2 regions of the Holtiella tumoricola genome follow, and region 1 is predicted to be linked to the other one. Evidence: a T-box and tRNA genes for the amino acid it is inferred to sense, from the RefSeq annotation. Region 1 holds a T-box; the other holds one or more tRNA genes.
What was found. A T-box is a leader RNA that pairs with one kind of tRNA and senses whether it is charged. The one in region 1 lies ahead of serS (serine--tRNA ligase), so its partner is inferred to be a tRNA-Ser.
Positions count from the first base shown of each region.

Region 2: it encodes a tRNA-Ser, which carries the amino acid that the T-box ahead of serS (serine--tRNA ligase) is inferred to sense. The anticodon was not compared.

Region 1 is NZ_JAQIFT010000014.1:100,364-103,794, forward strand. Features, by position in the region: gene PBV87_RS23025 (DUF2752 domain-containing protein) at 67-405, shown strand; gene serS (serine--tRNA ligase) at 624-1,898, opposite strand; T-box leader at 1,965-2,167, opposite strand; gene PBV87_RS03485 (sugar O-acetyltransferase) at 2,414-2,980, opposite strand; gene adhE (bifunctional acetaldehyde-CoA/alcohol dehydrogenase) at 3,346-3,431, shown strand, end outside.
Region 2 is NZ_JAQIFT010000076.1:5,891-9,321, reverse strand. Features, by position in the region: gene PBV87_RS22605 (LysR family transcriptional regulator) at 1-854, shown strand, start outside; tRNA gene PBV87_RS22600 (tRNA-Asp) at 909-982, shown strand; tRNA gene PBV87_RS22595 (tRNA-Leu) at 990-1,073, shown strand; tRNA gene PBV87_RS22590 (tRNA-Ser) at 1,219-1,304, shown strand; gene PBV87_RS22585 (SLC13 family permease) at 1,445-2,896, opposite strand; gene PBV87_RS22580 (Crp/Fnr family transcriptional regulator) at 3,138-3,431, opposite strand, start outside.

The DNA of each region.
Region 1 (3,431 bases):
TAGACTAATCAATCATTAAACATTCTTAATTATTATTAACTAAATTATTAAGAAAGGAGTGTTAATTTGCATCTGCTACGTTTATTCTGCTACCTTCTTATCATTCCACTTGGCTTTATCGCATCACATACTTCTCTAGCAAACGAAAGTATCTGCTACTGGTATACTCATTACAATCTCTTATGCCCTATGTGTGGTGGAACACGCTCCTTTATACATTTTATTACCTTTCAGTTTCAACAAGCCTATAGCTACAACCCTGTCTTAACTCTAAGTGTTTATCCTATTATGGCTTTCCTTGTCCTACAAGATAGTTATACCATCATAGCTAACCACTTCTTTAGCAGGAATCAAAGTTCTCTTTTACTTTTCTTCATTAACTTATTGAATAGAAAGGAATCCTAATATGTCCCATTGGCTTCCTGTTACACTAATCTATATTACTTTTCTTCTTGGGCTCATTCTCTATATGATACCATTCAACCTAAGAAACTTTAATAAGCTCCGTTTAACTTATCTAGGCTTTCTCCTTACATCACTCATTCTCTATCTTATCTGGGGGATTTTCCGTAACTTTAAATAAATAAAAAAGAGCTGTCTTATGACAGCTCTTTCTTTAAAATCTATTTTGTAATACGCTTAGCACCACCCATGTATGGACGAAGTGCTTCTGGGATAATAACTGACCCATCTTCTTGTTGGAAGTTTTCTAAGATTGCAGCTGTTGTACGACCTACTGCAAGACCACTACCATTTAATGTGTGGATGAATTGTGCTTTATCTTTAATATTATCTTTAAACTTAATGTTTGCACGTCTAGCTTGGAAGTCTTCGAAGTTAGAACAGCTTGAGATTTCTACATAACGACCGTAGCTTGGCATCCAAACTTCAATATCATATGTCATTGCTGAACTGAATCCTAAGTCTCCTGTACAAAGTCTAACAACACGGTATGGAAGACCTAATGCTTGTAAGATACCTTCAGCATCATTTGTAAGTGTTTCAAGTTCTTCATATGAGTTTTCTGGTCTAGCGAATTTAACCATTTCTACTTTATTGAATTGGTGTTGACGGATGATCCCTCTTGTATCACGACCTGCTGAACCAGCCTCTGCTCTAAAGCATGCTGTGTAAGCACAGTGTTTGATTGTAAGGTCTTTACCATCTAAGATTTGATCTCTGTACATATTTGTTACTGGTACTTCAGCTGTTGGTACTAAGAAGTAATCTGTACCTTGTACTTTGAAAGCATCTTCTTCAAATTTTGGAAGCTGACCTGTACCTGTCATACTTGCACGGTTAACCATGAATGGTGGGAATACTTCTGTATAACCATGTTTGTCTACATGCATATCAAGCATGAAGTTCATGATTGCACGTTCAAGTCTAGCACCTAAACCTTTATAGAATGTAAAACGAGCACCTGTTACTTTTGCTCCTTTTTCAAAATCAAGAATATCTAAACCTTCACCAAGATCCCAGTGTGGTTTAATTTCGAAATCAAATTCTCTAACATCCCCAACTCTTCTAAGTTCGATGTTATCTTCATCACTAGCACCTTCTGGAACTTGTGGGTTTGGTAAGTTTGGAAGTGTAAGAAGAATGTTTTGGAGTGTATCATCTACTTCTTTAACTTTTTGATCAATACCTTTGATTTCATCTGATAGCTCTTTCATTTCAGCAAGTACAGCTGTAACATCTTTACCTTCTTTTTTCATAACTGGGACTTGTTTTGATACAACATTTTGTTTGTTTTTAAGTACTTCTACTTCTGCAAGAAGTTCACGTCTTTTAGTATCTAATTCTAAGAATCCTTCTAAGTCATAGTTACCACTTCTCTTAGCTAATGCTGCTTTTACGCCTTCAAAATCGCTACGTAGTCTTTTAATATCTAACATATCTTTCACCTCGTAAATATAAAAATAATAATAAAATAAAAAACGCCCTTTTATCTCGTAAAAAGATAAAAGGACGATTGCATACTCGTGGTGCCACCTTCATTCATCAGTAAATAAACTGACCTCTTATTGCTATAAAGGGCAACTCCCTTCTGGCTCATCACCAGCAACTCAAAGAGCGGAACACTAAAGTCTGTTTACTAGTTCACACCATCCACTAGCTCTCTTAAAAACAAAATCTTAAGCTTTTCTCTCATCAACGTTATTTTACCTATATAATGAAAGTTTTCATATTTGTTTCATTATATGCCATTCATATTCAAAATGCAAGACCTGAATATTGTTTATATTTTTTTTAAATAATGTGTATATAACTTTTTTATTTGGTCCATACTACCATTGTACCAAGTGTGAGGTACATCGCTAAATCCCCCCTCAACCTAGATTTCCTCCCCCGAAGTCTAGGTTATTTTTTTGCCTTTAGGCCTTTCCCCTTAGCATGAACCATCGATTACTTACTTTCCAGTTTGACTTTCAATCTTTCTTATCACTTTGCAAGGATTTCCTACTGCAACTACATCATCTGGAATATTTTTAGTTACTACACTCCCTGCTCCTATAACAACATTCTTACCGATAGTAACACCTGGACAAATAATACTTCCTCCACCAATCCAAGTATTATCTCCTATTACAATAGGATAACCCATTTCTATACCACTCACTCTTAAGTCTGCCTCCACTGGATGGGTCGCTGTATAGACTTGTACATTAGGAGCAAACATAACATTGTCCCCAATAGTTACGGTATTTACATCTAGTATAGTACAGTTATAGTTGGCATAAAAATTCTTTCCTACTTTGATGTTGTATCCATAATCACAAAAGAAGTTAGGCTCCATATATAAATTTTCTTCTGTTTGAAGAAGCTCTTGTAAAACCTCTAATCTTTCTTCATGGTTACCCGGTTCGAGATGATTAAATTTATAGCACAATTGTCTTGCACGTGTACGATCTTCTGTAAGTTCTTTATCTGATGCATCATAGCCTAAACCTTTTAACATTTTTTCTTTTTCTGTCATGGGATTCTCCTTTTCAAATGATCTGCTGAATTCCCTTATATTATATAACTTTCATACATGTATTTACATAGTTCTACTTTTTATCTAACTATTAATTTATACCTTCTAAAAAATTTTTCGTTATTTTTTTAACACTTTTTATTGACACCTACCCTAACCCATGTTATTATTCTAGTGTAAACAGCATTATTTCTTAATCAAAAACTTAATCAAGTCCAGATTAAGTTATATTTTTTAACACGCCTTGTTAAAATTATAACTATGTTTGCCTAATTTAAAAGCATATGCTAATTCCTAATTAGGCAAACTATTTCAAGCAGATTATTTCTTAAAATATAAACACATACCCTAAGGAGGCTTTAATCATGGCAGATCAAAAAAAAGAACAAAAAGCACCAGTTATCGACGCTAACGTAATGGTAGACGAGCTTGTAAAAAAAGCTAACGTTGC
Region 2 (3,431 bases), on a different contig from region 1:
TAGCAGAATGTAAAAGCTTTTCAGGCGCAGCTAAAAAGCTTTATATGACTCAACCAGCAGTTAGTCAAACAATAATGCAACTAGAAAAAGAACTAGATATTTGCTTATTCAGAAGAGGTGCAAGAGGTGTAGTATTAACGAATGAGGGAAGTACACTATATGAGTATATACATACTGCATTAAACCTTATAGATGTTGGAGAACAAAAAATCAAAGAATCTTTAGATTTAGTTGTAGGAGAACTAAAGATAGGTGTAGGAGACACAATTTCAAGATTTTTCTTACTACCCTATTTAGAAAAATTTCATGAGCAATATCCAAATATTAAGTTGAAAATTATTAATAGAACTACAATCGAGCAATGTGAATTATTAAAGGTAGGCGAAATTGACTTGGCAGTATGTAACCTTCCGATAGAAGATACTGCACTAGAAGTACGAGAGTATTTTTATATACATGATATATTTGTAGGAGGAGAAGCTTATAAAAAATTAAGTAAGAATCCTATAGCATTAGAAGAACTTTCAAAGTTACCCTTAATATTTTTAGAGAATAAATCTAATTCTAGACAATATGTAGAGAAACATATGGAAAAAGAAGGAGTAAGGCTCAATCCAGAAATTGAACTAGGTTCACATGACTTATTATTAGAATTTGCAAGGATTAATCTAGGTATATCTTGTGTAATTAAAGAATTCTCTAAGGAGTATTTAGAGCAAAAAGGAATTTATGAAATAAGATTAATGAATCCTATTCCTAGAAGAAGTATAGGATGTTGTTTTTTAAAAACAGTGCCATTATCACCTGCATCTTCAGAATTTCTAAAGATATTGGAAACGGGTTTAGAAAAATAAAATAAGTATTTACATAAGTCAATAGCTATAGTATAATACTTATGAAATAGCGATGGCCCAGTGGTACAGTTGGTTAGCACGCCGCCCTGTCACGGCGGAGGTCGAGGGTTCGAGTCCCTTCTGGGTCGCTTATATGCCCAAGTGGCGGAACTGGCAGACGCACAGGACTTAAAATCCTGCGAGCTTACCCTCGTACCGGTTCGATTCCGGTCTTGGGCATAAAAAAACTACAACTTATGTTGTAGTTTTTTATTTTTTAATAATCTCTTAAAAAACCTCAAAAAAACTTAAGTTTTTTTAAAAAAAGGCTTTACATATGACAAATATGGTGTTATTATAAGAGAGTAATTGACATAACAAATTTGGAGAGGTGTCCGAGCGGTTTAAGGAGCTGGTCTTGAAAACCAGTGACTCCGAAAGGGGCCGTGGGTTCGAATCCCACCCTCTCCGCTTCAAAGCGTACGGCGTAAGCTGTACGCTTTTTTGTTATATAAACTAGCTTGTTGATTATATGTTGATCTATGAATAATAGTGTAGAAGAGAAAAAGATATAGAAAAAGCGACTTAGATTTCTAAGTCGCTTTTATTTATTAAAACATAATTTTAGATAATGGAATACCTATAATAATTACAGTAGCAAGCATGAGAATACTCATGATAGTAGTATATTTATAAATATCTTTTGTGTCTAACCATTCTTTGTTACCATGCATAATAGCAGCAAATGGTGAAGCAGCTGGTGTAATTGCTCCGAATAGAACCATAAAGATAAATATTGAAACGATAGGTTCTGTAGCAACTCCCATAGTTTGAGTAAAAGCTGAAATAATAGGAAGGAAGATAATTCCTACAACAACACTATTACAGAAGTTAGTAAGTACTAAACCTAGTACAAGAATAAGTACGATAAAAGTAAATTCTCCTGTTCCTTCAAACACTGGTGCTAATAGGTTTTTTAAGAATGGTGTTACGCCTGTACCTTCAGAGGTTAAAGCATTACCGATAGTAAGTGCAGCACCTATTAAGAAGATAGTACTCCATTGAATATGGTGACTACTAATATTTTGATAATCAGCTAAGAATTTACCATCAATTTTAATTGCACATAATATACAAACCATGACTAATGCAAATCCAAATTTATTATCGTTGAAGAATGCTCTAATTGGTAAATCTGCAGGTAAAATACCTGGAAGTATCATAAATAAGATATATACAATAAAAGTTGTAGCAATGATTTTATGTTTTACATTTAATGGTGGAAGAGGATTTTTGTTAAACATCTCCACACTTACATCTTTGAGTAAAGATATGTCTGGCTTAAGGACAAACTTCATTAATACTATAAGAAGTCCAATAGATAATAAAGATAAAGGTATAGTTAAACCAATAAATGAAGCGAAGCTAATTTCTATACCAGTAAGTGAGGTATAGTTATTAAGAAGGATTACAGGACCATCTTTAAATGGTGCTGTACCAAATCCCATTAAGGCTACAACAACTACTGAGATAAGCATTAATGTAGGATATTTATCTTTTGGTTTATAGCCTAGTTCTTTAAAAATACCATATAGAATTGGCCAGAAAAGGAAGATTGGTGTGAACGCAGATGAAGTTGCTGCTAATGCAAAAACTCCTAGTAAAACCATAAAAGAGAACATCCAAGGTTTTCCATTGATTACTTTACGTGTTAAGAACCATCTACCAATATAATTTGTAAGTCCTGATTGTACAACAGCTCCGATAAGAACCATCATAAAGAAGAGCTGAACAACTGTTGAATCACCTAAAAAATTCATTAAGACTTGATTCATAGGGGCAAAACTGCTACATCCTAGTAAGAATATTCCTAGTAAACTAGGCCAAATAGAATCAACAAATGTCCAAAGATAAATTACCCCAATAAATATACCTATTATTTCCATTCCTAATGGAGTGATAGGTTCAGGAGCTGGTATAAATCTAAATAAGATCATAAGTGATATACCTATTAAAGTATTAATAAGATAGCTGTAATTAGCACGTTTTTCGCTGCTATTCATAAGTGGAATCTCCTTCTTGCTCATATTTTTAGTTTAAATTTAAGTTTACTATCAAGTATGTTAAAATTATAACATACTTGATAGTGTGAAAAAAATAACGTATGTTACTTAATATAAAAAAATCATAAAGTATGTTAAACTTTTCATTCTATAAATACGTTAAATTAAAAATATAAAATAGGTTTAATTAAATAAAAAGAGTAGAAAATATTATATCTATAATATTTTCTACTCTTTTTATTTAATATGTGAGCATTTTCTTTTCATGAATATAATCTTCTAAGAGACTACGATCTCTAATAATAATACTATGTCCATCTTTTTCTATAGCACCCTCTTGTTTAAGAGAGCGCATAATGCGTGAAACGGTTACAGTGTGTACTCCTAAATATTTGGCAAGTTCTACATAATTAAAATGTTTATCAACTATATTACGTCCATGTGAAGGGCGGCTAAAATCTAGAAGTGTTTTACATAATCGACTTGGCGTACTAGATTCTTGCATAAAGTGAAAATGATTTAATACATCTGAAAA